3 regions of the Rummeliibacillus sp. G93 genome follow, and region 2 is predicted to be linked to each of the others. Evidence: predicted binding sites of a transcription regulator. Region 2 holds the regulator's gene; each other region holds the start of a gene.

Region 1 (10,751 bases), 420 kb from region 2:
AATGGTTATTATGGCTATTCTACAAAGAATATTACTGACCTTTTATCCAATATTAAAACGTATAAAAAGCTAGGCACTCCTCAAAAAGCAATTGTAGACAATTCGACAACAACACACAAACCAACAATTGAGATGCTGGCAGGTGAAGAAGCCAATATTAAAGAGGCGCAAGGACTCGATAAAGCTTATGCTAAACTGAAAAAATCGAGCAAAAACTATCCAAAAGAAGCGAAAAAAGTACACATCGATTATCTAGATGCATCACCTGATACGCTTAAATATTTGGTAAATGGCCTAAAAATGGAAGGGTTGGATCAAGCCTATAAAAGCCAACAACAGCTTGCCTCAACCTTTGAGGAAATGGTTAACCAATTGAATCGCAAAAGTAATGCAACGCAAGATGTACTGCCAGTTGTCCGTTACTATTTAGCAAAGGTAGAACCTTATTCAAAAATAAGCAATCTTGTTGATAGCAAAATCATAAAAAAATATAAGCAATATGAGCCAATTGCGGATATCATGCAAATGTTTGATTTGATAAAGATTACGAATGAAAACGATATTTCACCAACTAATATTGAATATATTCAACAAGCCATCAAAACGTATAAGAAGCTGGCAGCTGATCCGAAAAAAGTAATAGATGATGCAGATCGCTCTAAATATAAATTTTTGCAAGATGGAGATGAGATAGCTCAAGCTGCAACAATTGATAAAGCATTCGAAAAAATTAAACCTACTGACAGCAAGTATGAAGTAGACGTTTTGAAAGTCTATTACACTCTTTATGACCGTGCACCGTCACAGGTGAAAAAATATGTAGTAAACAAGAAGGCCTTGGAAGAAGTAGGAACGCGATATATTCCACAGCTTGCGACAGCTAGGGAATTCGAACAAATGGTGAAAGACCTGTGGGAAGTTAGCAATAAAGGCTATACACCGGGTGTGCAAGATGTAAAAAAAGTGAAAGATTACTATGTGAATAACGTAAAATACAACAAGATTAATGCGCAGTATAATGTTCCTTTAGAAACGATTATAGATCCAACAATTATGGAACAATATCATAAATTCGAAGATATTCTGATAATCCAGGATATTGCCAAAAGCATGTATGTGCAATATGGACGGTTTGTAGAAGGAAAAGGGTATGCTTCTGGTGATAAACTAAAAAATAAAAATGACGTAAATAGTATTGTGAAGGTTATTACTCTTTATAATCAATTAGATTCACCGCAAAGAGCTATTGTCAGCAAGGCGCCAAGGTATGCTAACGACCACTCGTATGAAGAATCACACAACATTCCGTATGATCCAAATCGAGTTTTTGAAGAAAATGAAATTATTCGTCCGTCTATCCCGTTGAATGATGTGGCGATTCAGAATTTCCTAGAAGCACAAAAAATCAATGCAGCGTATGAAGCGTTAAAGCCATCTAGCTCTAGCTATAGAGATGGTGCAATTGCTCTATATTATAGATACATGAATGCGGGTCCAAACGTTCAGGCTTATGTAATCTACTCGAAAGAGATTGAGGATTTTGCTAATCGTTTTAATGCAGCAACTATTAAAGCCGAAATTGATGCATTTATCCAAGCATTGAATAAGTTGTCTAAGAGCAGTTTGTACGAGGAGGTCAATTCTGTTGTGAAACAATACAATGCATTAAATGAAGTACAGCTTTCGCTTCTAGATAAGCCAACGCTAGCAAAATATAATAGCTATTCCCCGTTAGTCGAAATGGGGAAAAATATAGCTAAAATTACTAACCAGGATTTTAAGTATAATAATAATGAAATCCAAGCAATGCTTTCTACAATTGCTATTTATAAAAAGCTAGCAAAAGATCCGAAGACCATAGTGGCAAATGTAAATAATAAACTAGATTTGAACAAACCATTTTTAGCAGACGAAGCGGCAATCAAACAAGCGCAAAAACTCGATAAGAGCTATCAATCACTTGATCCAAACAGTAAAAAGTATGGTACTGATTTGAAAAAACTAATACAAGACTACAGCAAACTGTCAACTACGGCTAAGAAATATGTAGTGACGGATTTTAATAGCATCCAATCAGGTGCTGAATACAAAACGCCAAAAGAAAAGGCAGATGCTTTTGAGAAGGCAGTCAATCGCTTGAGTCCAAAAAGTCCATATGCTGATATATTAGAAGCAGTGAAATTGTATAATGGACTTGACAAAAAAGCATTAACTTATGTAGATAGCAAAGTGCTGGCTATTTACAATAAATATGCTCCCATCGTTTCAATTGTGACAATACTAACAGATCCCTGCACTCCGTATGATAATCAGTATATTGATAATATTGCACAGGCCATAACACTGTACAATAAGTTGGGTAAGGACCAAAAGGCAATAGCAGAAGAAGCGTTAACTGTACCTCAAAAGGCCTTGCTAAATGAAGGTGACAATATTAAAGCCGCTCAAGAGCTAGATAAAAAGATTGTGGCTATTACACCTGGAAAATCTGGTTACACAAAAGCAGTCATTGAAGCAGGCAAAACTTATGACGCTATGTCGGTCAATGCCCAAAATTATGTGAAGAATAAAAGCAAATTAAGAGAATATAGGACAGATAAAAATATCGAACCTTCTATTAAAAAGCTTGCAGACTTTGAAAAAGGCGTAGCCAAGGTAGAAGAACTTGCTGCTGATGAAACAAATAATAATTGTGAAACTGGGACATGTAGTAAAGACATTGTCGACAAAATGGTTATTCTTGAACGGCTTTACCAAGATCTAAATATACCAAAGCTAATCAAGGGGGAAGAAATCAAATTAAGTACACTTATTGATCGCAAAGTACTTCAACGCTATCAATATTTCTATGCGGTTTATGATATTAAAAACCAATTGGATAATCTTTAATATAATGAAGGCCCGAGCCGTTATGGCGTTCGGGTCTTTTTTTGAAATCTAAAATATCAAAAATATATCATTTTGTTCTATATCTAAGTCCCAAGCAATATACTTTAGTGGAAATAAGACAAAATAGTGGCAGAACACAATAACAACATCAAAAAAAATTAATTAATTATGTGTTTTAAGAAGGGTTTTAACGGGCATTGTAGAATAATATTAGTATGGTTGATTAAAGGAGGAGTTTACATGCTAACATTTAACATTCGTGGTGAAAACATTGAGGTAACTCCAGCAATTCGAGAGTACGTTGAAACAAAGCTTCAAAAATTAGAACGCTATTTCAATGAAGATCTTAATGCAATTGCTCATGTAAATTTAAAGGTTTACAATGACAAGAGTACGAAAGTAGAAGTAACAATTCCTATGAAAAGTTTAACTTTACGTGCAGAAGAGGCTAATGATGATATGTATGCTGCAGTTGACTTGATTATTGGCAAGTTGGAACGTCAAATTCGCAAGCATAAAACAAAAGTTAATCGTAAATTCCGCGATCGTGAAGGAGTAGGCATTTACTTTGCAAATGTTCAGACTGAAAATTCCCCTGGAGCAGTGACTGATCCGAATGATTCAGAGGAAGAACTATCAGTTGTCCGTACAAAACAACTTTCCTTGAAACCTATGGACGAAGAGGAAGCCATTCTACAAATGAACTTACTCGGTCATGATTTCTTTATTTACACAGATGCAGAGTCAGACGGCACAAATATTGTCTACAAACGCAGAGATGGTAAATACGGACTGATTGAAACTAGTTAAGATAATAAATTCATAGTATTTGCTTTTTAGATAAGCCTAGCAGGAGCAACCTAATGTTTGCTCAGCTGGGCTTTTGTGTGATATCCTTCATTATCAATTTTTGAAATCAAATCTTTCCTTCTATGTATTTCTTTTAAAAGAAATTAAAGATTGATTTTTCAATTTATTTACTTTACTGTTAAGTTATCATTACTGTTATATGTTAAGTGAACGCTCACAGTAGATGATTTGATTCATCACACTGAATAGATTTGTAAATTTCAATTCTGTATATCTTTTTTCCTTGTATTATTTGTTTAGGAATAATAGATTTTTACTAATTGTTCATTTGCTTTAAACGTTCAGACAGTGTTAAAATGAAGGTTGAGACTATATAGGATGTGAAAATCAATGCCTAGCATATTAAATAAAATTTTTGATCCAAATAAAAAAGAATTAAAACACTTAGAAAAAGTTGCAAGTGCAGTCGATGCATTTGCTGAAGATATGGCTAAATTAACAGATGAAGAATTAAAAGCAAAAACGAATGAATTCTACGAACGTTTTTCTAACGGCGAAGATTTAGATAAAATTCGCCCTGAAGCTTTTGCAGTTGTTCGTGAGGCATCTAAACGCGTTTTAGGCATGTACCCTTACCCAGTTCAATTAATGGGGGGCGCAACGCTTCATGAAGGGAATATTGCTGAGATGAAGACAGGGGAAGGTAAAACGTTGACTTCCACTTTACCTGTTTACTTAAATGCCCTTACTCATAAAGGCGTGCATGTTGTTACAGTCAACGAGTACTTAGCAAGCCGTGATGCTGAAACAATGCGTCCATTATATGAATTTTTAGGTTTAACAGTTGGATTGAACTTGAATAACATGTCAAAAGATGAAAAAAGAGAAGCTTATGCTTGTGATATCACATATAGCACAAACAACGAACTTGGCTTCGACTACTTGCGCGACAACATGGTGCTTTATAAAGAAGAACGTGTTCAACGCCCGCTGCATTATGCAGTAATCGATGAAGTGGACTCCATCTTAGTCGATGAAGCCCGTACACCTTTAATCATTTCTGGTCAAGCGAATAAATCAGCTGCCTTATACAAACAATCAAACGCGTTTGTACGCACATTGAAAAAAGATGAAGACTACAATTATGATGTAGAAACTAAAGGCGTTACAATGACAGAACAAGGGATTGAAAAAGCAGAGAGAGCTTTCAATATTGATAACTTGTTTGATTTAACGCATGTTGGTCTAAACCATGCCATTAACCAATCGTTAAAAGCGCATGTTAGTATGCACTTGGATGTTGATTATGTGGTACAAGACGGTGAAATATTAATCGTTGACTCATTTACAGGACGTATTATGCAAGGCCGCCGTTATTCAGAAGGATTACACCAAGCCATCGAAGCAAAAGAAGGCGTGGAAATTCAAAACGAGTCTATGACCATGGCGACTATTACGTTCCAAAACTATTTCCGTATGTATGAAAAGTTATCTGGTATGACAGGTACAGCTAAAACGGAAGAAGAGGAATTCCGCAATATTTATAATATGAATGTTGTTGTGATTCCGACTAACAAACCAATTGCACGTGATGACCGTCCGGATTTAATTTATGCATCTATGCAAGGTAAATTTGAAGCGGTGGCAAATGAAATTGCAGACCGTCATAAAAAAGGGCAGCCAGTACTTGTTGGTACAGTTGCTATCGAAACATCAGAATTAATCTCGCACTTATTAGCAAAACGCAGCATTCCGCACAATGTCTTGAATGCGAAAAACCATGAGCGCGAAGCAGAGATTGTTGCAGAAGCAGGTCAAAAAGGCGCTGTAACTATTGCAACAAACATGGCTGGTCGTGGTACAGATATTAAACTTGGTGAAGGCGTACTTGATTTAGGCGGATTAGCCGTTATTGGTACAGAACGTCATGAATCACGCCGTATCGATAATCAGCTGCGAGGCCGTGCTGGACGTCAAGGTGACCCTGGTATCACACAATTCTATCTTTCTTTGGAAGATGAATTGATGAAACGTTTCGGCTCAGAAAGCATGAAAAATATGATGACAAGATTAGGGATGGACGATACACAGCCAATCCAATCGAAAATGGTATCCAAAGCCGTTGAATCTGCTCAAAAACGTGTAGAAGGCAATAACTTCGATGCGCGTAAACGCTTATTGCAATATGATGATGTCTTGCGTCAACAACGTGAAATCATCTATAAAGAGCGTTATGAGGTATTGGAAACAGAGAATATGCGTGGCTTAGTTGAATCAATGGTAGACGAAGTACTAGTTAGCGCAGTTCATTCATATACAACTGAAGAAAATCCAACTGAATGGAATCTAACAGGACTAGCAAGTTTTGTAGGTGCTAATTTGCTACCAGAAGGCGTTGCTACTGTCGATTCATTCAAAGGTAAAACCCAAGAGGAAATCATTGAATTCCTTCGCACTGAAGTGCAAAAAGAATATGATCGCAAAGAAGAAGAACTTACGCCTGACCGCATGCGCGAATTTGAGAAAGTTATTTTGCTTCGTGCAATTGACTCTAAATGGATTGACCACATCGATGCAATGGATCAATTGCGCCAAGGTATTCATCTACGTGCTTACGCTCAAACAGATCCGCTTCGTGAATATCAATCAGAAGGTTTTGCGATGTTCGAAGCAATGGTAGAAGCAATCCGTTCTGACGTTGCTCAATATGCAATGAAAGCAGAAATCCGCAGTAATCTTGAACGTGAAGAAGTAGCGAAGGGTGAAGCGGTAAATCCGAAAACCGATGAAAAGACTTCTAAACGCAAGCCAGTCCGTAAACAGCAAGAAGTAGGTCGTAATGATTTATGCCCATGCGGTAGCGGTAAGAAATATAAAAACTGCCACGGTGCTGTATAAAGAGTAAAAATAGTGGGATCCTTTTCTCCCGCTGATGAGCTCTTACTGCCCGTAATGTGGGTTAAAATGAATGATGTAATTGGCAAAAGGAGCTGTTCAAAATTTGAACAACTCCTTTATGTCTTTTCATAGGTATAGTTGTAGAAAATTCTCCCTTCTATAAGTATACTTACAGTGAATAACATCCAGCCTTAGTTGTTGAAAATTGGCCAAGATGCGTGATAAATTATTGAATATTTAATGTAATTGGAGGAACAAATTATGATGGAATTATCAGATGTTCGGAACGACCTTGATGGGACGTCCACAAAATTAGAAGACTTTAGGGGGTCTCTTTGACTTAGAAAACAAAGAGGCGCGGATTCAAGAATTGGATGAAATGATGCTTGAGCCATCTTTCTGGGATGATCAAAACAATGCGCAAAAAATTATCAGTGAATCCAGAGGTTTAAAAGAAATCGTCAACGAATTTCACGAATTAGTTGAAACGCAAGAAAACCTTGAAATGACACTGGATTTATTGAAAGAGGAACCAGATGAAGAATTGCAGCAAGAACTTTTTAACGAGATGGATGAGTTTAAAAAACGCACCGAGGATTTCGAACTGCAATTGCTTTTAAGCGATCCTTACGATCAAAACAATGCCATTGTGGAACTTCACCCAGGTGCAGGCGGTACCGAGTCCCAAGATTGGGGGTCTATGCTTTTGCGTATGTATACGCGCTGGGCAGAAAAACATGATTTCAAAGTAGAAACATTAGACTACTTGCCAGGCGATGAAGCAGGGTTGAAGTCTGTTACACTCGCAATTCGTGGACATAATGCATACGGTTACCTGAAAGCCGAAAAAGGCGTTCATCGCCTTGTACGTATTTCACCATTCGATTCCGCGGGACGTCGACATACTTCCTTTGTGTCTGCAGATGTTATGCCGGAGTTTACTGATGAGATTGCTGTTGAAATTCGTTCAGAAGATTTAAAAGTAGATACGTATCGTGCATCAGGCGCAGGAGGACAGCATATTAATAAAACAGAATCCGCTGTCCGTATTACTCACTTGCCAACAGGTGTTGTGGTAGCATGCCAGGCTGAACGCTCACAAATTAAAAACCGTGAGAAAGCGATGAATATGCTGCAGGCGAAATTGTATCAGCTAAAAGTAGAAGAGCAGCAAGCTCAGCTAGATGATATCCGCGGTGAACAGAAGGAAATCGGCTGGAGTAGCCAAATCCGTTCATATGTATTCCATCCGTATTCAATGGTGAAAGACCATCGCACCAACACAGAAACCGGTAATGTCCAAGCGGTGATGGATGGCGATATTGACCAGTTTATTAATGCATATTTGCGCTCACAATTATAAAAACTGTAAGTTATGAATAAATAATACGCCCGAGTGGATAGACTTTTGCAAGGTCTCATCTGAACGGGCGTATTTTTTGCTAGTAGCGGTGTTGTCTCTTTCTATTTTGGGTATTGAGACAAAACATACCAAACGTTTGTTCTTAAATTTACTTGCTAAATGAGCAACTCGAATATAAAATAAAATAAGAACGTTTGTTTTCTATGGAGGTTGTTGGCGATGTTGAATTTATCGAATGAAGCAATTCATAGGTTAGAGCAGGCCATTTACTTGCCAATGGTGCTGCAAATTCTAAAACGTGATAGCAAGGAATTTGAGCAAGGGCATTTTAAATTAAAACAACCCTATATAAGGCTGCTTGAACAGACAACCAAGCGAGTCCACAAAGAACTGGCTGAGACGAAACGTTATTTGGCTATGCATCAGCTGCAAGTATTCCGCGGGGAGCGAGATGATCTATTCTCCGAATACATTTTTATCAATAAAAGAGCCCAAGATTGCCGGCGATACTCGAATATTCGGCTGCGCAATCATGTGGAGGAACTGTTAACTCACTATTTATCTAAGTCATAAGAAACAAGCCGCGCTCTATAATTGAACGATTGTCCATTTTTTGATGCCTATTGATCACCTCGTCCATATGACGGAAATAAAGGATGGAAGCATAATATTGCTGCCTTGAAAGGGTTGTAAAGCTTAAATGTTCCTCTATATAAACTCCTTGCTTGAAATATAAGCCCATTTCTTGTTTATTCATCATAGTATGTCCTCTAAAATTTTGCCACAAAATCCACGCGTTATGCTTTTTCTTAGGTGATGCAGTCGGAAAGAAAATATACGGCTGTAAAAGAGCCGTTAAGATGATAGGTAGTTTAATTATCGTGTCTGATTTAGCATGTTCGTTTACTTTGCTAAATACGTAATTTGAATATTCCAGTGATACGTCCAAAGAAGTGCCGAGTGAAGTACAAATATAATTAATCAACCGGGTCACGGTACATGAGACGATGTATTGACGATTCAGCTCAATAACAAGTGAATAATTACGTTTGTCTACCAAAATAGGCTTAAGCATGCAAATATCCGGTGTGAGATAAAATTCATGAATTTTTATAATTTCCATTTTTATTCCTCCTAGTATGTTGGTGGATTCAAAGACTAAATTTACGGGTATATAATGTTCTCAACTACACTATTTCTATAGATAATGAGAAAGTAAAAAAGATTGCATATTCATGTTGTTTTTCCTATACTAACAAAAAGCATTTCAGGAAATAAAACAGAGAAAAGTGCCATATCATTGGTCGTTCTTCTCTTTTTGTTGGTAGAATGAATACTTTGCTTGGGCCATATGAGGGTAAAATTAAACTATTTTTGTTTTACTTTCTCAGTAAAAGCCCCCAAAGTCGAAAACTGTGACTGTTATCATTCAATTTAAAAATTAAAAACCGTTCAGATGGAGCGGTTTTTTTATTTAAACAATAAAACGTACGTTCGCTTATTTCTGGATACTTGTGCGTAGCTATGTTAAAATATGTCTATGAGTTTTAAGGAACGGGGAGGAACCAAATGAGTAAAGATTTCGAATTACATTCCGCATATCAACCGAGTGGTGACCAGCCTGCAGCGATTAAAGAACTGGTTGAAGGCGTTAGACAAAATAAACAGCATCAAACACTCCTTGGAGCAACAGGAACAGGGAAAACATTCACGATTTCAAACGTTATCAAAGAAGTGAAAAAGCCGACGTTGATCATTGCGCATAATAAAACGCTCGCAGGTCAACTTTACAGCGAGTTTAAGGAGTTTTTTCCAAATAATGCTGTCGAGTATTTCGTCAGCTATTATGATTATTACCAACCGGAAGCGTATGTGCCACAAACCGATACCTACATTGAAAAGGACGCCAGCATCAATGATGAAATCGATAAACTGCGGCACTCTGCCACTTCCTCATTGTTTGAACGAGATGATGTAATTATTATTGCATCCGTTTCTTGTATCTATGGCTTGGGGAACCCGGAAGAATACCGTGAAATGGTTGTGTCCATTCGTACAGGGATGGAAATTGAACGCAACCAGCTGCTCCGCAAACTGGTAGATATCCAGTATGAACGAAATGATATAAATTTCACGCGTGGTACCTTTAGAGTGCGCGGAGATGTAGTCGAAATTTTCCCTGCATCTCGAGATGAACACTGTATCCGTATTGAATTTTTCGGGGATGAAGTTGACCGCATTAGAGAAGTAGATGCGTTGACAGGCGAAGTACTTGGAGATAGAGAACATATTGCTATTTTCCCAGCATCCCACTTCGTTACGCGTGAGGAGAAATTATTAAAAGCAATAGATAATATTGAAGTAGAACTGAAAGATCAATTAAAACATATGCGAGAAGAAGACAAGCTGCTTGAAGCACAGCGATTAGAGCAACGAACGAATTACGACTTGGAAATGATGCGCGAAATGGGCTTCTGCTCTGGCATAGAAAACTATTCAAGGCATCTTACATTGCGCCCGGCTGGTGTTACACCTTATACATTGCTTGATTACTTCCCGGAAGACTTTCTGCTTGTCATTGATGAAAGCCATGTTACATTGCCGCAAATCCGTGGTATGTATAATGGAGACCAAGCACGCAAAAACGTACTAGTAGAACACGGATTCCGCTTGCCGTCGGCGCTTGATAACAGGCCGCTGAAATTTGAAGAATTTGAGAAACATATTCATAACGCAATTTATGTTTCGGCAACGCCTGGTCCTTATGAATTGGAACATACACCTGAGATGG
Region 2 (10,751 bases):
TGCATCTTGTTCGTCGAAACGACTTAGATCTGGCATTGATACAACTGTAACATCGATTCCTTCACCAGCTAATGCTTTTTTAGCAGCAACAGCTAACTGTACTTCAGAACCGGTTGCTAATAGCAATGCATCAGCCACTTCTTTGTCTGCCTTTTCAACAACATAAGCCCCTTTTTCAACGCCTGTATAGATTGCATTCACATCTACATCAAGCACTGGCAGGTTTTGTCGTGACAACACTAAAGCAGTAGGTTTATTTTTAGATGATACTGCAAGCTTCCATGCAGCGGCAGATTCGTTAGCATCAGCCGGACGGATAACAGAGAGGTTCGGCATCGCACGCAATGCTGCTAAATGTTCAATTGGCTCATGTGTTGGACCGTCTTCACCAACAGCAATAGAATCATGTGTAAACACATATGTCACAGGAAGTCCCATAAGTGCAGATAAACGTACGGCAGGGCGCACATAGTCAGAGAAGACAAAGAATGTTCCACCAAACACGTGAAGACCGCCATGCAAAGCCATACCATTTAATGCAGCACCCATTGCGAACTCACGAACACCGAACCAAATATTACGTCCAGCTCGTTCAGTTGCAGAGAAATCTCCTGCATCCTTAATAGTAGTTTTATTAGAGCCAGCTAAGTCAGCACTTCCTCCAAAGAAAGAAGGCAATTTCTTAGCTAACGCATTAATCACATCACCTGATGATGAACGTGTAGCTACCGATTTGCCTGGCTCGAAAGCTTTGATTTCTGCGTCAAAGTCTTCAGGCAGCTCTCCATTAATTGCTTTTTCTAGCTGTGCAGAAAGTTCTGGGTATGCTTGTTTGTATGCTTGGAATTGTTCGTTCCATACAGATTCAGCTTCTTCCCCTTGAATTTTCGCTGCTTCTTTAAATGTTTCGTATACTTCCTCAGGAACGAAGAAATCTTCATTTTCCCATTGATAAGCTTGTTTTGTTAGTAGAACTTCATCAACGCCAAGCGGTGCACCGTGAGATGATGATTTACCTGATTTGTTAGGAGAACCAAAGCCAATAACTGTTTTAATCTCAATTAATGTAGGTTGTCCTTTATGAGTTTTTGCTTTTTCGATTGCTGAATTAATAGCTTCAATATCATTGCCATCGTCAACCAAGATATAATTCCAGCCATATGCTTTAAAACGTTCAGCTGTATTATCTGAGAATGATTTATTCAAATCACCATCTAATGAAATATCATTACTATCGTATAAGACAATTAGTTTATCTAATTGCAAATGGCCAGCAAGTGAAGCTGCTTCTGCAGATACACCTTCCATTAAATCTCCATCTCCGCAAAGCGCGAATGTATAATGATCTACAATAGAATGTTCTGGTGTGTTGTATACTCCTGCTAAATGTGCTTCAGCCATCGCCATACCAACAGCCATAGCAATCCCTTGCCCCAGTGGACCAGTTGTCGCTTCTACTCCAGCAGTGTGCCCAAATTCAGGATGACCAGGAGTTAATGAATTCCATTGACGGAAGTTTTTAATTTCATCCATCGGTAAGTCATAACCACCTAAATGAAGTAGGCTGTATAATAACATTGAACCATGTCCTGCTGACAATACAAATCTGTCACGGTTAAACCATTTTGGATTTTTTGGATTATGTTGCATTTGTTTTGTCCATAGCGTGTAAGCCATTGGTGCTGCACCCATTGGTAAACCTGGATGACCAGAATTTGCTTTTTCGATTGCATCAATCGACAAAGTTCGAATTGTATTAATTGCAAGCTGATCTGCTTGTAGCGTCATGAATAGACATCCTTTCTGAAAGCAAAGTATTATTCTATTACAGTTTAGTCAACATTATGTCAGAAAACAATATTTTTTCGACATTTACTTTACCTTATTAATTTAAAGGATTATTTCGTTTTTGAATTTCCTTTACCTTTTCCGGTGTTACTTCATCGCCATTTGGATCAAATACTCGGACATGCTCAATGGTGTCTCTCATGGAATTACGGAATGTATCCAGATATTCTTTTCGAAGTGCTGTTTGTTCTTTCGCTTCCTCGACACTTAGTCCTTCTGCTTTTGATTTTCTAGACAGGAAATTAATACGGTCAATCTTTTCTTTTGGCAACATTTATATACACCCTTTCATATTCTTCATATCTTAAAGAGTATGTAAAATATGTTTTAAGTGCAAGCGTTAAGCATTATTTGCATATCAAGCCAACCTGTATTCGAAAGTAAACTTTTCGACAGTTTACAATTAATTATTGTGCTCTTCGAATTCTTTATAGCGTCTATGTACTGTTGCTTTGCTAAGTTGGAAGCCCAATCCATTTAGAGTAGAAGTGATTTCTTCAAATGTTAGCCCTTTATTTCTCAATTGAATAATCTGTTCAATCGGAGCATCAATTCTTTCTCTACCTTCTGGATTGCCCCGATCCTTTAAGTTATTCTCAGGCCTATAGCCGTTTTGTACAGCCCTTTTCATCCCACGACGTATTTTGGCATTATGTAATTTCCTTTGATATTCCTCTACTAGTGCCAATATTTCAAGCAACATTGTATCCATTTCATTCAGCTGGATATTGCCTGCATTATTAAGCGTAAAAATAGTCACTTCCATTTTATTAAGTAGATGTAATACGGCCATGCGACCATTCCCTCGTCCTAATCGCGTTTCATCCTGCACAAACAATGCTGTAATATGTTGTTCTTTAATATAATCCAGCAAATCCATGAGTCCCTCGCGTTCTACGTCATAGCCGCTATGTCGATCTTTAAATACACTCATAACATTATAGCCTTTTGTTTTGGCAAACTCTTTTAGTTCACTTTCTTGCCGTTCTAGCGAAGAATCTTGGGATTCTTTTTCTGTACTCACACGGCAATATAATACTGCTTCTTTCCCTCTATTCATTTTCACTCGCCAACTCTATTCCTCTTTTATTTGTGCTAGTTTTTTTGTATGCAGGAATAGATAAAGTATGACCAGCTATAATGCGTCCGTCAATAATATTGTTTTTATCTTTCACTAAAGAAACCCACTCACTTTTGGATAAATCCCCTTTATAAAGTCCAGATAGCGACCATAAAGTATCTCCTTCTTGGACTTCTATGTTTGTGTAGCTAGTTGTATCCCGATTGATGACCATAAGAATAACCATAATGGCGAATATGAATGCAAATAAATAGGTGGTATTTCGATTTTTTTTAATCCAGTTCATAAGGATCTCCCCTTCATCGAATGTTTGTTCGTAGTTTATATAAATCAATATAATACGAACATGCGTTTTTGTCAAATATATTTCGAACCTATGTTTGCATCCATTTAATAGACATGTTATACTTCATTTAACAATTAAAGAAAATTGCTGATAAGAGGGTGAGCAAATTGAAAAAGGTATCAAAAAGACAAGATGATATATTGGAATTTATAAAAGAAGAAGTACGCACTAAAGGATATCCGCCTTCTGTACGAGAAATAGGCGAAGCAGTAGGTTTAGCTTCCAGTTCAACTGTCCACGGCCATTTGAATAGATTGGAAAGCAAAGGGCTGATTCGCAGAGACCCGACAAAACCGCGCGCTATTGAAATCTTAGATCAAGGAAATGTTACCAAACAGGGTGTTATGCATGTTCCTTTAGTTGGGAAAGTAACTGCCGGGTTACCTATCACCGCTATCGAAAATATTGAAGAGTACTTCCCTATTCCTGACACTTACGGTGGATCAGATGACCATATTTTTATGCTCGAAATCATGGGTGAATCTATGATAGAGGCAGGAATTCTCGATGGAGACTATGTGATTGTCAAACAACAGGCAACTGCCAATAATGGAGATATCGTAGTAGCTATGACGGAGGAGAACGAAGCAACAGTGAAACGTTTTTATAAAGAAAAGGGGCACTTCCGTTTACAACCAGAGAATTCCTCTATGGAGCCAATAATTGTTGAAAACGTTGCTGTTCTTGGTAAAGTTGTTGGTCTTTATCGAAACATATACTGATACTTAAAAAAACAATCGAGTCTATTACATTACCTGTAGACTGATTGTTTTTTTAAAACACAAAACAGATAGCGCGGGTGTTAAATTAGTTTTATTTTGCGCCTACTTAAAGTGCTATTTTGCAGAATGAAAACATTACATGTTACTTTTATTTCTCAACTAGCTTTTTAATCGCCAACATGGACTTACCCTGAATAATACCTGTATCTTCAAATTTAAATGAAGCGTATAATGTTTTAGCTTTGATATTACTTGTTTGATAAAAGAGAGCTATATATTCTGCTTCACCAAATGGCCACGTTACTATTTCCTTCAACATTTTTTCAAATGCAAGTTTGCCATATCCTTTCCCTTGGTAACTATTTCCAATCATAATATGCCAAATAAAATAGCTCTTCTTGCCGTAAAAATCTTCTTTTTCAAACGATTCGTGATCCAACGTATCATAAATATACATCAAAAATCCAACCACCACTTCATCGGCATAAATGGCATAGGGTGCAGCAAATATCCCTTCCGCATTCAACATATGAGCATCTGCAAAGCTTCTTAGGTTAGTAGTTTCTATAAAGTCTTTTTGGTTTTCTTCAACTTCAAGTGCTATTACTTTCTCTATGTTATCTCCAGTTATTTTTCGTAATTCAATCATTTTCTATTTTTTCTCCTCTCTTAATACAATCCACTACCTCCTTGCACATTCAAAACATAGTCACATATCATACGATTATTCTCATAATATGCTGTACAAAGTATTCACCAGTAATAAACTCTACTCTTCCTGATTTTTCATTCTAGCGCCATACATAATTGTAATAAAACTTAAAAACTTCCATTATTCAATATAAGTAAATATATTACAGTGTATAATATAGGTAAATACAGGGTTATAAATTTTTAGATTTAACAGTCAGATGGTTTATACATCATCTGTTGCGCAAAAATATCTCTCGACAATTGAGTGAAGCAAAAACACAACATTTCTGTTTTCCGAAGCGCTTAAGTATGAACGTGATAAGGCTACTATTATTGTTTAGGATTAAGGTTATCTGGGTGAAGTAAGCAAGACTAATATCAAAAAGTGACAGAGGTGGGTTTGAAGATGGATACTTTTAAAACTTCAGAAAATGATGACGGTTCTTATATTGACTTGGAAGTTCTACAACATTACTTGGCAACTGGAAGAGAAGTTGAATTCTACTATCATAAAACAAAATACTATATAGCAAATAGCTCTGAAGGATATATACTTTTAGAAGTATTTCCAGGTTCTGATACTGAGAGTAAGGATATTTCTGATAGTTTTAATGATACAAATATAAAGATTGAAATGGGTGACTTGCTAATTCCTATAGTGTGTTATGGTATTTAGTTTTTTAATTGTCTGTGACTAAATAGAAATAGACCTCAACATGTAAAAGATATTAGGATCCTACGACTTAAAATTGAGTTTATTGTTAGTATTATTTTGGTAATTCGCATTTTTTCTTAAATATTATTCGACTATCTGTTTTTGTTCTTCTAAAAATTGATTCCATCTATTTAAAAATAGTTCTTGATTTTTCTCTGTTACTTCAAAAGTCATCGAGAAATATCGAAAATCACGTGCTGGTATTGAAGGTATTTTAAAATCCCAAATAACATCGTAAACTTTGGTACTGTAGTCTATTTCTTTTAATTCTGAGTCGTATCGTTTCGGATGATTATATTTTTTGGGGTTTTGATACAACCACAATAAAGCAATATAAAGATATTTGTTTTTACAGTCAATCATGAATTGTTTATTTTCCAATAACATTGAATCAATTATTTTCTCTTGTATTAAATCATTAATATACTTTTCAGCTAAGTCTTCTTCATTTTTAAAAAGTGAAGCAAGCTCAAATAGCGTATTTGAAGTATTATCATTAATTGATACCTCTGATACTGCTTTTTCAATAGCATAATTTAGAGAAACATATTGACTTTTTAATCCAAAATATAATTCATTCCAATTTAAAGAGGCATGATCTATAAAGAAAGCATACGGAATATTTAAATTTAACGAGTTCTCTGGCATATCTAAAATAAATTCTTCATTCTGATAATCTGTCATATTAATCATTCATCTCCTTTTCGATAGAATAATCTACCCTTAGGTATTTAACCAATAGCTTGTTGTACCCGGTATCACATTTGATGCGTGATTTGTCCTTCTCTATTAATTGTATAATGAACTATACTTTCTTCTCTTTCAATGTTTTTCCTTCCTTTTATAAATTTACTTTTATTTATACCTTTTGCTATTTATATTTTTTCCAAATTTCGTAAATACTGTATGCATAATAAACACCTATCAATACAAAAAAAGCGCTGGGACTTTGAATCCCAGCGCTTTTTATTTTAGTAAGTCTTCATGTATTGGTCACGTTCCCATTGGTGGACCTGTGTTCTGAAGAAATCAAATTCTATTTCTTTTGCTTCACGGAAATTAGCATAAATATGCTTTCCTAAAGCACCTTGAATGACTTGATCCTCAGCAAGGGCGTGCAATGCGTCATCAAGGTTTGCCGGCAAATTGCCAATGCCTTCTTCTAGTCTTTCTTCAGCATTCATCACATAAATATTCCGATCAACTGCAGGTGGCGGTGTCAACTGTTGCTCAATACCATTTAATCCCGCTTCTAGAATGACAGCCATCGCTAAATAAGGATTTGCTGCTGGATCAACTGAACGTACTTCAATCCGAGTAGATAGACCGCGAGAAGCTGGAATACGGATAAGAGGAGATCGATTCTGTGCTGACCAAGCAATATAACATGGAGCTTCATAACCTGGCACTAATCGTTTATAAGAGTTCACAGTTGGATTTGTCACAGCTGTAAAGCCTTTGACATGTTTTAATACCCCAGCCATAAATTGATATGCTGTATCGCTCAATTGCAGGTCGCCATTCGGATTAAAGAAAGCATTTTCTGACCCTTTAAATAAAGATACATTACAATGCATCCCAGAACCCGCCACACCAAACAATGGTTTAGGCATAAACGTTGCGTGTAAACCGTGTTTGCGAGCAATTGTTTTTACAACCAATTTAAATGTTTGGATGTTATCGCATGCTGTAATCGCATCTGCATATTTAAAATCAATTTCATGTTGGCCCGGTGCTACTTCGTGGTGAGATGCTTCAATTTCAAATCCCATTTCTTCCAACTCAAGCACAATATCACGACGGCAATTTTCACCTAAGTCTGTTGGTGCTAAATCAAAGTAACCACCATGGTCATTTAGTTCAAGTGTTGGTTCGCCCTTTTCATCTAATTTAAATAAGAAAAACTCAGGCTCAGGTCCTAAATTAAAGCTGGTAAAGCCCATTTCTTTCATACGGTTTAATATGCGACGCAAGTTATTTCTTGGGTCTCCTGCAAACGGTGTACCATCTGCACTGTATACATCACAAATAAAGCGGCATACTGTACCTTTGCCGATTGTCCATGGGAATACAATAAATGTATCTAAATCAGGATATAAGTACATATCAGATTCTTCAATACGCACAAAACCTTCAATAGACGAGCCATCGAACATCATTTTATTATCCAACGCTTTTTCTAGCTGACTTACAGGTATTTCTACGTTCTTAATAGATCCTAATACATCTGTGAATTGTAAACGGATAAAATTCACTTCTTTTTCTACTACCAATCTACGAATATCATCTTTTGTAAACTTTCCCAATGAAATCTCTCCCTATATGTAGAATTTTTTAGGTGTTATGAAAAGAAACGAGATAAATCTCCATGTCGGATAGAGGTTTTTTGCATACTTTGCGCTTGACGCATTTCTTCTCGTAAAATCCTTCTTAAATCTTCATCAGTAATTTCTTTCTTCAATTGCTTGGTAACAAGCGGTTCATTTTTCATTTCAAATACTTTTTTAATTCCAGCCATATTGATGCCTTGTTCTAATAAATCCTTAATCTCTAATAAATCATCAACATCATTTAATGAAAACATCCGGCGATTCCCTTCAGTTCTTGCTGGAACAATGAGCTCATGTTCTTCGTAATAGCGAATTTGACGAGCGGTTAAATCAGTTAGTTGCATCACAATGCTAATTGGCAGCAAAGGCATAGTCTTTCTAATCTCTTTATTCAAATCCTTCACCTCACCTTTCACAAGTTAATTTTATAACATGTCAGCTTTACTGTCAACACAATGTTAGGTTTTCTAACATGCAAATTAAAACTTAATTAACAGGAGTTAAAATACGTATTCATTCCTTTAGAAATATAAAAAAACATCCTTCCTTATATTCGGAAGGATGTTTTATTATCTCTTAATAGCTCTGTTTTCTTACCTTTTATTGTTTAGTGCTTTGAAGTTGTTGAGCTGCACTTAAAATCGCAAACTTTACGTGTTCATATGTCAAGCCACCTTGAACATAGGCAGTGTATGGAGGGCGAAGCGGACCATCCGCTGATAACTCAATACTGGCTCCTTGTACAAATGTACCTGCAGCCATGATCACATCATCGTCATAACCTGGCATAGGAGCAGGTTCAGGTGCAAAGTGTGCATTGACAGGGGAATTTTTTTGGATAGCCTGGCAAAATTGGATCATTTGCTCTGGGGTGTTAAATGAAACTGATTGAATTAAATCTGTTCTTTTTGCATCATAGCGCGGTGATGGAGACATCCCAATATCCTCAAGTACAGCAGCAGTAAATATAGCTCCTTTTAATGCTTGAGACACTACATGAGGAGCTAAAAAGAATCCTTGATACATATCTAACAGTGCGTTAAGAGATGGACCTGCCTCTGCTCCAATACCAGGTGAAGTCATGCGGTATGCGCATTGTTCGACATATTTCGCCTTACCTGCAATATACCCCCCAACTTTTGCTAAACCTCCGCCAGGGTTTTTAATTAAAGAGCCTGCCATAAGATCTGCACCCAGTTCAGTAGGTTCTACTGCATCCACAAATTCACCGTAGCAATTGTCTACAAAAATGATGGCGTCACTTTTAATCAACCGGATTTTTTGAATCATTTCAGCGATCTGATCAATCGTAAACGATGGTCTTGTTGCATACCCCTTAGAACGCTGAATAGCAATTACTTTCGTTTTATCAGATACCCTCTCTTCAACCGGATCCCAATCAATATATTGATCGTCCAATAAGTCAATATGCTGGTAACTAATATTGAAGTCTTTTAATGAGCCAGTGTCTTGATCTCCTCCATCCACAATAGACTGAAGTGTATCATATGGTTGTCCTGTAATATACATCAATTCATCACCTGGTCTCAGCACTCCAAAAAGGCTAAGAGTGATGGCATGTGTACCCGAAATAATTTGAGGTCGAACAAGCGCCGCTTCCGCTCCGAATGTCTCAGCATAGATACGCTCTAGATTATCACGCCCTTCATCATCATATCCGTACCCTGTTGAAGGATGGAAATGATGTTCGCTGACATTATTATTACGAAAGGCAGAAAGTACTTTTTGTTGATTATAAAAAGCCATTTCATCCGCACGGTTAAAGTAGGGTTTAACCTTCTCTTCAATTTTCTTTGCTAGCATCAATGTTTCATCTGTTAATGGTGACTTGTAAGCCATTTTCTCTACTCCGTTCTCTCTAATAATTCCAATCATCATTATTATTGTTTAAATAGCAAAAGACGATGCACAAAGCTGTGATCGTCCTCTTTCCATATAAAAATTAAAATTCCAGCTCGCCTTCCCAAGCACTCATGCCGCCTTCAAGATTCGTTACATCGTAACCAAGCCCTTCAAGGTAAGAGCATGCGCTGAAGCTGCGTCCGCCTGCATGGCAAACAAAGATATAAGGGGTTTCTTTATTTAACTCCTCCATACGCTCTGGAATTTGACCAAGCGGGATATGGATCGCTCCAGGAATAATACCATTAGCCACTTCCTCATTTTCTCGAACGTCTACAATATGTAAATCTTCGTTCGCATCTAATTTGTTTAATACTTCTTCAGGTGTGATTGTTTTCATAAATAATTCCTCCAATAATTTTTAAGTATAATATAGAAGGCCGTAAGAAAAAAGAGTTAACCACTGTTATAGCAGGTCAACTCTTTCATCTATGCCGTCTATCAAGTACTATTAGCTTTTAACCATCCAATTTGCAAATGAAAAGTTTAAGTGGCGATTGTCGGTTAAACTCTGGATAAAAACTACACATAAAACGCTGTAACCCTTATTACTCTTCTTCTTGTTGGAATGCGACAGGCTTAGATGGTGCAAATGTAGAAATAGCATGCTTATAGATCAAATGTTGCTTTCCTTCTGCTTCTAGCAAAACAGTGAAATTATCGTATGAACGGATTGTACCCTTTAATTGAAAACCATTTAGCAAAAATACTGTAACAAAAATACCATTTTTTCTTAATTGATTTAAATATGCATCTTGTAAATTAACTGTTTTCAATCCTTTTCCCCCTCGTTCTCTTTTAAGTATTTATTCGCCAAAGTGATGCCGAATCCTCTATTTGCTTAAAATTTGACTTAATATTTCCACTATACCCATTTCTGCGTTATACCATTCAATTTCCATCTTATTACGAAAATAAGTAAGCTGACGTTTTGCATAATGCCTAGAATTTCGTTTTAGGGTTTCTATAGCTTCATCAAATGAGACTAACCCATCTAAATATGCGTAAATTTCTTTATAACCAATCGCTTTAATAGACTGGACATCGCGAATATCCCTTTTATAGAGCCGCTCCACTTCTTCAAGCAACCCTT
Region 3 (10,751 bases), 870 kb from region 2:
CGAATTAGCCTATTCCTACGAACAACAGACGAAGAGGCGCGTACCACCAAAGTTTTAAATGAGAAGGTCATGAGTGGATATTATTCAGGGGAGGAGAATGATGAAAAAGAACTTTTTCCTGCAGCTAACGAGTGTTATGCTTTTGCTCAAAAGTAATTTCTGATTCTCCGAAAGTGAAAGTTATTGTGAATGCTATCCGCCAAGCAAAAAAACAAAAGGGAATTGTCGATATAACAGACCCACAATATAGAATGGATACTGATCAAGACAGATACTACTTGTGGTTCAATGAGAATGGCTCTGCCACCATAATGAATGATAAGGATAAAAATACGATTTTTAAAATAGCAGACGCGAAAAATCTGGAAGATGTCATAAAGTGATACGTCTACTGCATGAAGAGAAAAATGAATCTAGAACAAAAGATTAATCTAGACGTTTTTATGGTTTTCAAGAAGGAATGAAGCATAATGAAAGAATATTTACTACACGAAAATGGGATATCATTATTTTTATCTTTGTTTATGTTACTGGTTATGTAAGCTCAGTTATCTTTATTGGAGGGCCAGTGACTTACTCAGGGCCAATAGGAGTTTTAATAGGGTTCCTTTTAGTCCAAAGATGGAAGTACAAGAAATATTACAAATCCAAAAAATATTAATCAGTATATAGTTTGCCCTTAATCTCCGAGATTAAGGGCTTCTTTATGTTGACGGAAGTATACAGGTGAAATAGATGGAGATGTAGAATTATATAATTGGCTAAAAAATATAATGTGAGCAGAGTGTGTTTTTTCTTTATTTAGAAAAGTACTGTGAGCGGAGCTAAAGCTTTAATCTAACTTGTGATTATCTTCAATAAGATTTTCCGTTGTTGTGCACAATCCTTGATAAGGATAAGCACTTAATTCATTTAAGGGCAATTTAAAGAAACATGTTGTGGAGGTGGAAATTTAATGGAGAGGGAGATTCGTGTGTCGGAAAGCGTTATTTCTAGAGCGGACATTCGTGGGACTGCTTCCGGGGTTATGTTTATGGCCTTTTTCGGGACAGTTTGGGCGGACGTTGGTATTGGAGGTTTGCAGGGCTTGGGTTCTATTTGGTTACTAATTCTTGCAATATTTATCGGTGCTACTTTATTTTTCTCGGGGATTGCATTGATTAGGAGTTCCCGAAACTTGGATAGTACAAATACCCATGGTTCTAAGAATGTCAATGTCAACAAGTGGTTTAATATTGTTTTTGCTACAGAATTTTTGTTGATTATTATTGCTGCTATCATTTGCAATACTGTTGGACATTTCGATTGGTTTTTTCCGATTATGGCTATAATTGTTGGGGTGCACTTCTTTCCTCTTGCTTACCTTTTCCAAGTCAAGGCTTATTATGTTACAGGAACGCTCCTTTGTCTGCTCGCGATTGTGACACTACTCTTTGTGCCATTGAAGTCCAGTCTTGGACAGCATCAGATTAACACATGGTGGACATTGGTTGGCTTGGGTTCTATGTTGATATTATGGATAACCAGCCTTGTGATTTTGTCCGTGGGTAGGAGATTACTTAGGATGGCACGAGACCAATAATATTGTTACACACTGGGCGTTTTAGGTGAACATACAGAAACTTTGTTGCTGTTGTGGTTTTAGTTGTTACACTTTATTCCTCCAGAATCTAGTTTCAAATACTGAGACTATCGGTTTTCTATCGAGGTTGCAAGTTTAATTTGAAATAGTGGAAAAATATTTTGAGCCCCATTCGTCTATTTCCACTTTTCTGATATATTAATAGATGAAGATAAAAAAAGCTCTTATTTGTAAGCATATTCGACAATAGAGTTAGGATAAAAAGGGGGAGGTTGTCGCCATGCATGTTTCGTCACTTCTGGAAAAACAGTATACGGATATAGAAAACCGCAAGAGGGCGCTTCGCCATAAAACAGCGGATGAGACTTACCGGAGGAACGCTCAATATCATAAGCCGAGACCATCTATTGAAACGTTGCTGAATTTATTGACGGGAAAGACAGATCAGGAGCACAATGAAGAGTATACTGCTTCTGCCCGCAACCAAAAGGGCAAAGACATAGGAAAGAATAGCATCTGGCGCATACATAATGATCCTGTTACTCAAATAACGAATACATCTCTCAAGGAGTCTACATTTGAGCAAGTACCATCAAAGCAGCACATAAGGGAAAAAGCAATTTCGCGCTATACTTTTCAAACCAGCATGGCCAGACAAGGCTTTCAATTTGCTGAACCGACCATCTACATGTTCATTTAGGAGGGGAGATTGCTATGGCAAAACATAAGATACAAAAAACAAATGCCGTCCGTTTGTTGGATGGTCAAAAAATCCCTTATACATTGACGGAATATGAAGTGGAAGACGGGAAGATTGACGGCGTAGCAGTGGCGCATAAGATTGGGCAGGCAGAAGAGAGCGTATATAAAACGCTTGTCGCAACAAGCGGCAAAGGCAATCTCTATGTCTTTGTCATCCCTGTAGCTTCTGAGCTGAATCTAAAGAAGGCAGCAAAAGCGGTTGGCGAAAAGAAAATAGAGATGCTGCCTGTGAAAGAGCTTCTGCCGAATACAGGTTATATCAGAGGGGGCTGTTCGCCGATTGGTATGAAAAAGCAGTATCCTACATGGATTGATGACGCAGCAGAAAAACTAGATGAAATATTTGTTTCAGCCGGGAAGATTGGTATGCAAATTTGCTTGTCGCCGGAAAGTCTAGCAAAAGCGGCACATGCAAAATTCACATCTCTAGTTTAAAATAGAAGTAATGAATGAAGGAAGGCATGTTCATGCATGGCTTTCTTTTTCTAATGGTGAAAGAAGGGATGAAGTGAAGAAAGTAAATACGTGGCGTTTGCTGTTCTTTTTCGCTGGCCTAATGGTTATAGGGCTGGGGATTGCACTGACAGTAAAAGGCCAGCGTTTTGGCGTCGGTTCATGGGATGTGCTGCATATTGGCCTGTATCAACAGTTTGGTTTATCAATTGGTACATGGTCGGAAATAATCGGCATTCTCATCGTGACACTATCCTCGATTGGTATTAGGCGATGGCCGCATATAGGCACATTTCTTAATATGATTGTGGTCGGACTCTTCCTTGATTTCTTCAACTGGCTTTTGCCAGATCCGCATCACTTCGCTTTTCAATTAATGGATTTTATTCTCGGTACCATTCTCATCGCTATCGGTTGTGGCCTGTATATACCGGCCCATTTTGGGGCAGGGCCACGAGATACCGTGATGCTGTTGCTTGTTGAAAAACTCGACTGGAGCATTACTTCGGCACGTACCTTCATGGAATTCACTGTAGCAGTCGGCGGCTACTTCCTTGGTGGACCTGTCGGCATTGGTACGGTTGTAATGGTCTTCGCACTAGGGCCCATCATCCAGGTAGCACTTCGGTATAGCGAGAAGGCTTTGAAAAAATGTATGAAAATAGATGACGGTAAACATAAGCAAGTAGAAAAAGAAATCATAGAGCAGTAGTGGCTGGCATAGAAATGCAAAACTAAAAATAGTTATGCTACAATACGATATAGATATGCAGGAAAGGGATGAGGACTTTGTCACACGTACTTAATACATTCTTAAACGAAAATTTACAACAGCTTCGCGACCAAGGATTATACAACGAAATCGATGCCGTTGAAGGCGCGAATGGTCCAGTAATCCAAGTTAAAGGAAAAGAATTAGTTAACTTGTCTTCCAATAACTATCTTGGATTAGCGACAAATCCTGAATTAAAAGAAGTTGCCAAAAAGGCAATTGATAAATACGGCGTAGGTGCAGGCGCTGTGCGTACAATTAACGGTACGCTTGATTTGCATGTGAAGTTAGAAGAAAAATTGGCTGAGTTTAAAGGAACAGAAGCAGCGATTTCCTATCAATCAGGCTTTAACTGTAATATGGCTGCAATTTCAGCTGTTATGGATAAAAATGATGCCATTCTTTCAGACCAACTAAACCATGCGTCTATTATTGATGGCTGCCGCCTATCAAAAGCGAAAATTATTGCATTCAACCATTCTGATATGGAAGATCTTCGCCAAAAAGCGAAAGAAGCGAAAGAATCAGGCCTATATAACAAAATTATGGTCATCACAGATGGCGTCTTCTCAATGGACGGCGATGTGGCAAAATTGCCTGAAATCGTAGAAATCGCAAAAGAATTTGATCTGATTACATATGTGGATGATGCACATGGTTCAGGTGTAATGGGCAAAGGGAAAGGAACAGTCAAACATTTTGGCCTTCAAAATGAGATTGACTTCCAAATCGGTACATTATCTAAAGCAATCGGTGTTGTTGGCGGTTATGTTGCTGGTAAGAAGAACCTAATCGACTGGTTAAAAGTCCGCTCACGTCCATTCTTATTCTCTACAGCATTACCACCAGGTGATGTAGCTGCTATCACACGTGCAGTTCAAATGCTGATGGACTCTACAGAGCTTCATGACAAGCTTTGGGAAAATGGCGATTACTTAAAAGCCGGCCTGAAAAAATTAGGCTTTAATATCGGTCATTCAGAAACACCAATTACGCCATGCATTATCGGCGATGAAAAATTAACACAAACATTCTCAGCTCGTCTTCTTGAAGAAGGCGTCTATGCGAAATCGATTGTGTTCCCAACCGTTCCAAAAGGCACTGGCCGTGTACGCAATATGCCAACAGCTGCCCATACAAAAGAAATGCTTGATAAAGCGCTAGCGATTTACGAAAAAGTCGGTAAAGAGCTTGGTGTTATTTCTTAATATCCTAAAATCTCGCCATTATGGCGGGATTTTTTTATGTTAAAGGACTGTCTAGTATCTCGTTTTTATATACTTTTTGATTCAGAAAAGATAGAATAATATGTATATTTTTCAGAATTGAAAGTTTACTATGGGGGCGAAAAGTTCAAACGGAGGTACGCAAACATGAAGATAGGATGCATTCAGTTAAATGTAGCATTTGGTGATGTGGAAAAGAACTTTAAAAGAGCTGAACAGTTCATTCGCGAAAGTGCTAGTAAAGGAGCCAAGCTTGTTGTCTTGCCTGAAATGTGGAATACAGGTTATGCGCTGAAAAAGTTAAATGAATTAGCGGATGATCATGGGGAAAGAACTAAGAAATTCTTGCAGGACTTAGCTGCAGAACTTCGCATCGATATTGTCGGTGGCTCTGTAGCAACAAAGAGAGATAATCATTTCTACAATACGATGTATGTTGTCGATAAAGAGGGCAAACTCGTAGGAGAATATGATAAAGTCCATCTTTTCAGTCTCATGGATGAACATTTGCATTTATCCGCAGGAAGCGAAAAGAACAACTTTGCTTTAGGCGACTTGCAGGCGGCGGGCGTTATTTGCTATGACATCCGTTTTCCAGAATGGCTGCGCCTTCATACATTAAATGGGGCAAAAGTGTTGTTCGTTGTAGCACAATGGCCGACGCCAAGAATTGATCATTGGAAATTGTTACTCCAAGCAAGAGCTATTGAAAATCAATGCTTTGTTATAGCTGTTAACCGTATTAGCAACAAGAAAGAAAATTTCAACGGCCAGTCCATGATTATTGGGCCTTGGGGTGAAGTATTGTGGACGGGAAATGAGGATGAAGAGCTTGCTGTTATTGACGTGAACTTCTCTCATGTCGATGAAGTGCGAGATCAAATTCCTGTCTATGATGACCGGCGGCCTGATTTATACAAGGATATTCTATTGTGATTAAAGCGAGAGAAGCTATTTCTCTCGCTTTTTTACTTATTGTTAAAACCTGCCTCTTTGGATATAAACGTATATCCATCCTTTCAGTGAATATAATATATCCACAAACCCTTTCTACATTCCTCTCTCGTTATTTTTATCTAGAAAATAAAACGTTACATTTTGGTAAATGCTCTTTATGACTTGTCATCTCACTTGTCTCATTTTAGAATTAGAACAAATGTTCTTTATTGAATGGAGGGAGTTCGCTGTGCTGTATGAAAATATGCCAAATAAATCGATTATGTGTATAGATATGCGATGTTTTTATGCGAGCTGCATGGCGACACTCGCTGGTTTGAATGTGCTGAATGAAGCGGTTGCCGTTGTTGGTAATTTGGAGCAGCAAAGCAGCATCGTGCTTTCTGCATCTCCCATTGCGAAAAAACGTTTCCAAATAAAAACGGGCACTCGGTTATTTGAAATTCCGAAGCACCCCGATATCCATGTATTTGAAGCAAAGATGGAGTACTTTGTGCGTATGTCTGTTGAAATCACTAAGTTATTTACGAGCTATGTACCGAGCGAAGCGATTCATGTTTACAGTATTGATGAAAGCTTTATTGATTTAACAGGCACGGAGAAGCTATGGGGGGATCCAGAACAAACAGCGCGTGCCATTCAGGATGAGCTTTACAAGCAATTTGAGATTCCAAGTACTGTCGGTATGGGACCTAACATGCTTCTAGCAAAGCTTGCACTCGATTTAGAAGCGAAAAAAACAGGTTTTGCAAAGTGGGACTTTGAGGACGTTGAGAAAAAGCTATGGCCTGTTATGCCGCTGTCTGAAATGTGGGGAATTGGACGCCGCACCGAACGAACGCTAAACCACATGGGTATTTTTTCAGTGGGCGATTTAGCAAATGCCGATTTATCTGCACTCGAAGAGAAGTTCGGCATTATGGGCAACCAGCTTTACCACCATGCATGGGGGATTGATTTATCTACCGTAGGAGAAGCACCAATTGTCGAAGGCCAAATCAGTTTCGGCAAAAGCCAGATATTAAAACGCGATTACCATACGAAAAAGGAAATCTTCATCGTGCTGCTTGAGATGTGCGAGGATGTAGCCAGGCGGGCAAGGGAAGCTTATAAAGTGGGCCGCACCATTACATTGGGCATATCGTATAGCCGCGATGCTTTTGGCGGAGGCTTCCAACGCGCAAAAACGATTGATGAAGCGACCAATGATACAATGGCGATTTATCGTGTATGCCTGCAGCTTTTTGAAGAGCATTACAACGAACGTCCTGTGCGACAAATCAGCATTAGCATATCAAAATTAGAATCAGAACAGTCACTGCAGCTTAGCCTCTTTGATACAAAACGCTGGAAACGCCGCAAGCTCGGCGCCGCGATGGATCACCTTCGTGCACATTACGGTTCGACAGCTATACTTCGCGCCGTTTCGTATACAGAGGCAGGTACTGCGATTGGACGCGACGGATTGCTTGGAGGGCACAAGCGCTAAAGTCTGAGAGGATTTTACAGCTTATTAATGCGAGACGGGATAAAAAGGAGATGTGTGTTAGTGCTACGCGACCGAGGGAATATCAAGTGGACGGCTATGATGCTGCCAGAACACGTCCAACGTTTGAAAAACTGGCAAAGTGAATTAAAGCAAATCAAAAAACCTGCATATGACGAATGGACACTGCAGGCGTTAGAAGAGGAAGTACTACAAGCATACTACAGCAAAAAAGAAGTAATCGTAGAAGTATGGCATGATAAAACGAGCCGTAGCTTTACAGGCATCATTGCCGACCTTAACAGTGAAAAGAAAAAACTGTTAATACAAGATCAACATGCATTCTCTAAAAATCATTGGGTGGATGTGGACTGTATTATTCATTTGGAGATATTGGCGTGAAAATCATTTAAGACCTGCGTCAACAAATAAACCTACTCCTTGAACTGAAATGAGTAGGTTTGAATTACATAAAGAATCATGAACAAAAATAGACTATTTCTTTTTCCATATAAGTTTTCCTTTATTAATAGCTGTTTTTATTGCTTCTTCAGAAAGATTCTTCTTATCAAAATCTCCATAATATACAGCATCCACATCTTCATTTTTAGATAAATTGAAATTTGTATTTTCAAGATGGTCATAAATAAAACTATAGCCGATTGTTTTTGCATAATAAACTAAGAGTATTTTCTCTTTCTTACCTTCAATTTCAACATCTACGGGTCGGGAGACTTTTACGCTAACAAAATCAGGACCAGAATAAGTGGACCAAAGTTCATGATCTTTTTGTTCTACCGAAATTGAAATATCATTATATTGAATCGGAATCTGATACCCGAAGATAAGTAGTAGTGCAGACAGCATAAGTAAGAATGAAATAATCATTGTTGATAAAACTGTTTTTATTTTTTTCTTTTTTAATTTATTATTAATTTCTTGGAAGGCATCGGTATTTGTTTCTTTAGGTATATAGTAAGAATCTGACAACGTTTTATACTCTTTTTGACAATCAGAACAGGAGGCTAAGTGATTTTCTACTAATTCATTGGAATCTGGACTAGTTACTTGGTCAATATATAATGGCAATAAATCTTCAATAATAGAGCATTTAATATTTTTCATCTTCGCTCTCCTCCATATACTTAATAATTTTCTTTTTCGCTCTATAGTAAGTAACTCGCGCCCATCCAGAGCTCTTATTAAATAGCAAACCAATTTGTTCAAAAGGCAGCTCTCCGAAAGTCCGAAGAGAAAAGATCTCCTTATAGGGTTCTTCCATGGTGTGAATGAATTGATGGATCTTAAATGCTTCCTCATTAATAACAAGTTTGCTTTCTAGAATGATAGAGTTACCTTCTGGTTCAAAGTTCGTATCTCTTTTATTTTGCTTGTAGTAAGAAAAATATGTATTTTTGGCAATCGTAAACAACCATGCTCGAATATCTTTTGAGCCATCGAATGAATGAATGCTCTTTAATGCTTTAAAAAATGTTTCTTGGGTAATTTCCTCTGCTACACTTTCACTACGGCTAATTGATTTAAGATATAAATAGATTTCTTGGAAATATACTTGATAAAGCTCTTCAAAAGACACATAATTCCCCCTCCCTCTCTCACCCTTACTTATATAACTATGTAACTTGCTTTTCGTTACAGCTTTTCATGAATTTTAAATTTATAGCTGCTTTTAATATAAGTAATAATAATCCAAATAAAAATAAAAATTTATAATAATAAAAACAAAAAAGCCACAAACGTATAGATTCAACGTTTGTGGCTATTAATAATTTTAGGTGTACACACAGAGTTTGCTGAAAATTCCTTTCACATTTGAAGTTCTTTCATATCCTTAAAAGAATAATACAGCAAGTACTTCTGTACACCTCTAGCATGTTCTATTGCTTCAGCTGAATATCGACTAAAGTTTTCTTTATTCTGCTCCTTGGCAGAAATCAAACTTTCAATCGACGGCACCATCCACTTTTCAGTTAACTGCGGCATCATTTCACGTGCGCTCTCAATATTTCCAAGCAAGACTTCGCTGTGGGCAATCATATAGCTTTGATAAGGCTCTTTCTGAATTTGTTTTGCTTCAGTCAGCGCTTGATCGTAATGTTCTTCTAGTAGGGCAAGCAAGCATGCGTAATTATGTTTGATATAAGGCTGTTGATGGGTGGAAATTATTCGTTGAAGCGCGTCTTTTTGTTCTGCTAAGGATTCATGGGCGATGGCGTATGGATAGGCGAACAATGCTTTTTGCTTGTTTCTTTTAAGGAAGCGGTCGATTTTTTTAAGATTGTTTGTCCACCATAGTGCATTGAAGTGGGGATAAAGTGTAAACATAAATACATATAAGATAAGCAAAATAACGATTAGCCATGTAGGGATATCCATTAAAAGTAGAAAAGAGCATGCTAGGATAGCAAATAAATAAATGAGCGTTAATTTTACTAATTCCATTCGTTCACTCCTTTTTTCGTTTAGTATAAATGAAAATTCAGAAAAAGTCTCAGACGAAATCAGTAGATGAGCACTAGTTGTGCTTTCTAGAAATACAGTATATAATAAATCCGAAAAAACACTTTAAATAATAGGCATTAAGGGATTAGTTTGTACACTGTGAAAATACAAATGTTTTCAGGAAGAGAAAATGTACTGTCAGAAAAAACAATTGTATGTAATAGAGGGAGGATTATACAATGAAAAAAATAATGATAACAGGCGCGTCTGGCCAAATCGGTTCAGAATTAGTGGCGAAGCTAAGAAAAGAATATGGTACCGAAAATGTACTAGCTACAGATATAAAAGAGAGTGCCAACCAAGCAGGACCATTTGAAAAATTAGACGTAACTGATGCAAAGCGCATGCATGAATTAGCGAAGAATTTTGAAGCAGATACAATCATGCATATGGCAGCGTTGTTGTCAGCAACAGCTGAAGAAAGACCATTGTTCGCTTGGAATTTAAACATGGGCGGCCTTGTGAATGCTCTTGAAGTAGCACGCGAATTAAATATGCAATTCTTTACACCAAGTTCTATCGGCGCGTTTGGCCCATCAACACCGAAAAATAATACGCCTCAAGACACATTACAACGTCCGACTACTATGTACGGCGTAAATAAAGTAGCGGGTGAACTTCTTTGCGATTATTATTTCACACGTTTCGGCTTAGATACGCGCGGCGTTCGTTTCCCTGGATTGATCTCCAATGTGACTCCTCCAGGCGGCGGTACAACAGACTATGCGGTGGATATTTATTATAAAGCTGTACAAGAAGGAAAATATACTTCTTATATCGCACAAGGTTCATATATGGACATGATGTATATGCCTGATGCATTGCAAGCAATCGTTGACTTAATGGAAGCAAATCCAGAAAAACTCATTCACCGTAATGCATTCAATGTAACAGCGATGAGCTTTGAACCAGAAGAAATTGCAGCTTCCATCCGCAAAGTAATGCCAGAATTTACAATGGATTATAAAGTGGACCCTGTACGCCAAGCAA

Evidence for each region. The regulator LexA, encoded in region 2, represses DNA repair genes until DNA is damaged. The targets are predictions, from matches to a motif close to CGAACATATGTTCG.
Region 1: a site for LexA is predicted at 8,090-8,103, ahead of M2M59_RS03390 (YhjD family protein). Genes of this name have one in related genera too.
Region 3: a site for LexA is predicted at 5,945-5,958, ahead of M2M59_RS01295 (Y-family DNA polymerase). Genes of this name have one in related genera too.

What each region holds. Positions count from the first base shown of each region.
Region 1 is NZ_CP097314.1:699,224-709,974, forward strand. It holds gene M2M59_RS03370 (hypothetical protein) at 1-2,889, shown strand, start outside; gene hpf (ribosome hibernation-promoting factor, HPF/YfiA family) at 3,130-3,699, shown strand; gene secA (preprotein translocase subunit SecA) at 4,090-6,597, shown strand; one part of gene prfB (peptide chain release factor 2) at 6,862-6,933, shown strand; one part of gene prfB (peptide chain release factor 2) at 6,935-7,960, shown strand; gene M2M59_RS03390 (YhjD family protein) at 8,180-8,533, shown strand; gene M2M59_RS03395 (competence protein ComK) at 8,523-9,083, opposite strand; gene uvrB (excinuclease ABC subunit UvrB) at 9,530-10,751, shown strand, end outside.
Region 2 is NZ_CP097314.1:1,115,910-1,126,660, reverse strand. It holds gene tkt (transketolase) at 1-1,788, opposite strand, end outside; gene M2M59_RS05545 (DUF896 domain-containing protein) at 1,886-2,122, opposite strand; gene M2M59_RS05540 (YneB family resolvase-like protein) at 2,252-2,908, opposite strand; gene M2M59_RS05535 (cell division suppressor protein YneA) at 2,901-3,215, opposite strand; gene lexA (transcriptional repressor LexA) at 3,383-3,997, shown strand; gene M2M59_RS05525 (GNAT family N-acetyltransferase) at 4,146-4,646, opposite strand; gene M2M59_RS05520 (hypothetical protein) at 5,097-5,366, shown strand; gene M2M59_RS05515 (DUF2247 family protein) at 5,490-6,089, opposite strand; gene glnA (type I glutamate--ammonia ligase) at 6,377-7,711, opposite strand; gene M2M59_RS05505 (MerR family transcriptional regulator) at 7,747-8,130, opposite strand; gene M2M59_RS05500 (methionine gamma-lyase family protein) at 8,336-9,595, opposite strand; gene M2M59_RS05495 (rhodanese-like domain-containing protein) at 9,699-9,998, opposite strand; gene hfq (RNA chaperone Hfq) at 10,207-10,434, opposite strand; gene miaA (tRNA (adenosine(37)-N6)-dimethylallyltransferase MiaA) at 10,492-10,751, opposite strand, start outside.
Region 3 is NZ_CP097314.1:245,631-256,381, forward strand. It holds gene M2M59_RS01255 (amidase family protein) at 1-58, shown strand, start outside; gene M2M59_RS01260 (YhfM domain-containing protein) at 186-383, shown strand; gene M2M59_RS01265 (DUF7010 family protein) at 956-1,582, shown strand; gene M2M59_RS01270 (hypothetical protein) at 1,863-2,282, shown strand; gene ybaK (Cys-tRNA(Pro) deacylase) at 2,297-2,779, shown strand; gene M2M59_RS01280 (YczE/YyaS/YitT family protein) at 2,790-3,509, shown strand; gene M2M59_RS01285 (glycine C-acetyltransferase) at 3,578-4,777, shown strand; gene M2M59_RS01290 (carbon-nitrogen family hydrolase) at 4,943-5,731, shown strand; gene M2M59_RS01295 (Y-family DNA polymerase) at 5,985-7,241, shown strand; gene M2M59_RS01300 (YolD-like family protein) at 7,302-7,640, shown strand; gene M2M59_RS01305 (zf-HC2 domain-containing protein) at 7,734-8,363, opposite strand; gene M2M59_RS01310 (RNA polymerase sigma factor) at 8,350-8,835, opposite strand; gene M2M59_RS01315 (hypothetical protein) at 9,066-9,701, opposite strand; gene M2M59_RS01320 (L-threonine 3-dehydrogenase) at 9,941-10,751, shown strand, end outside.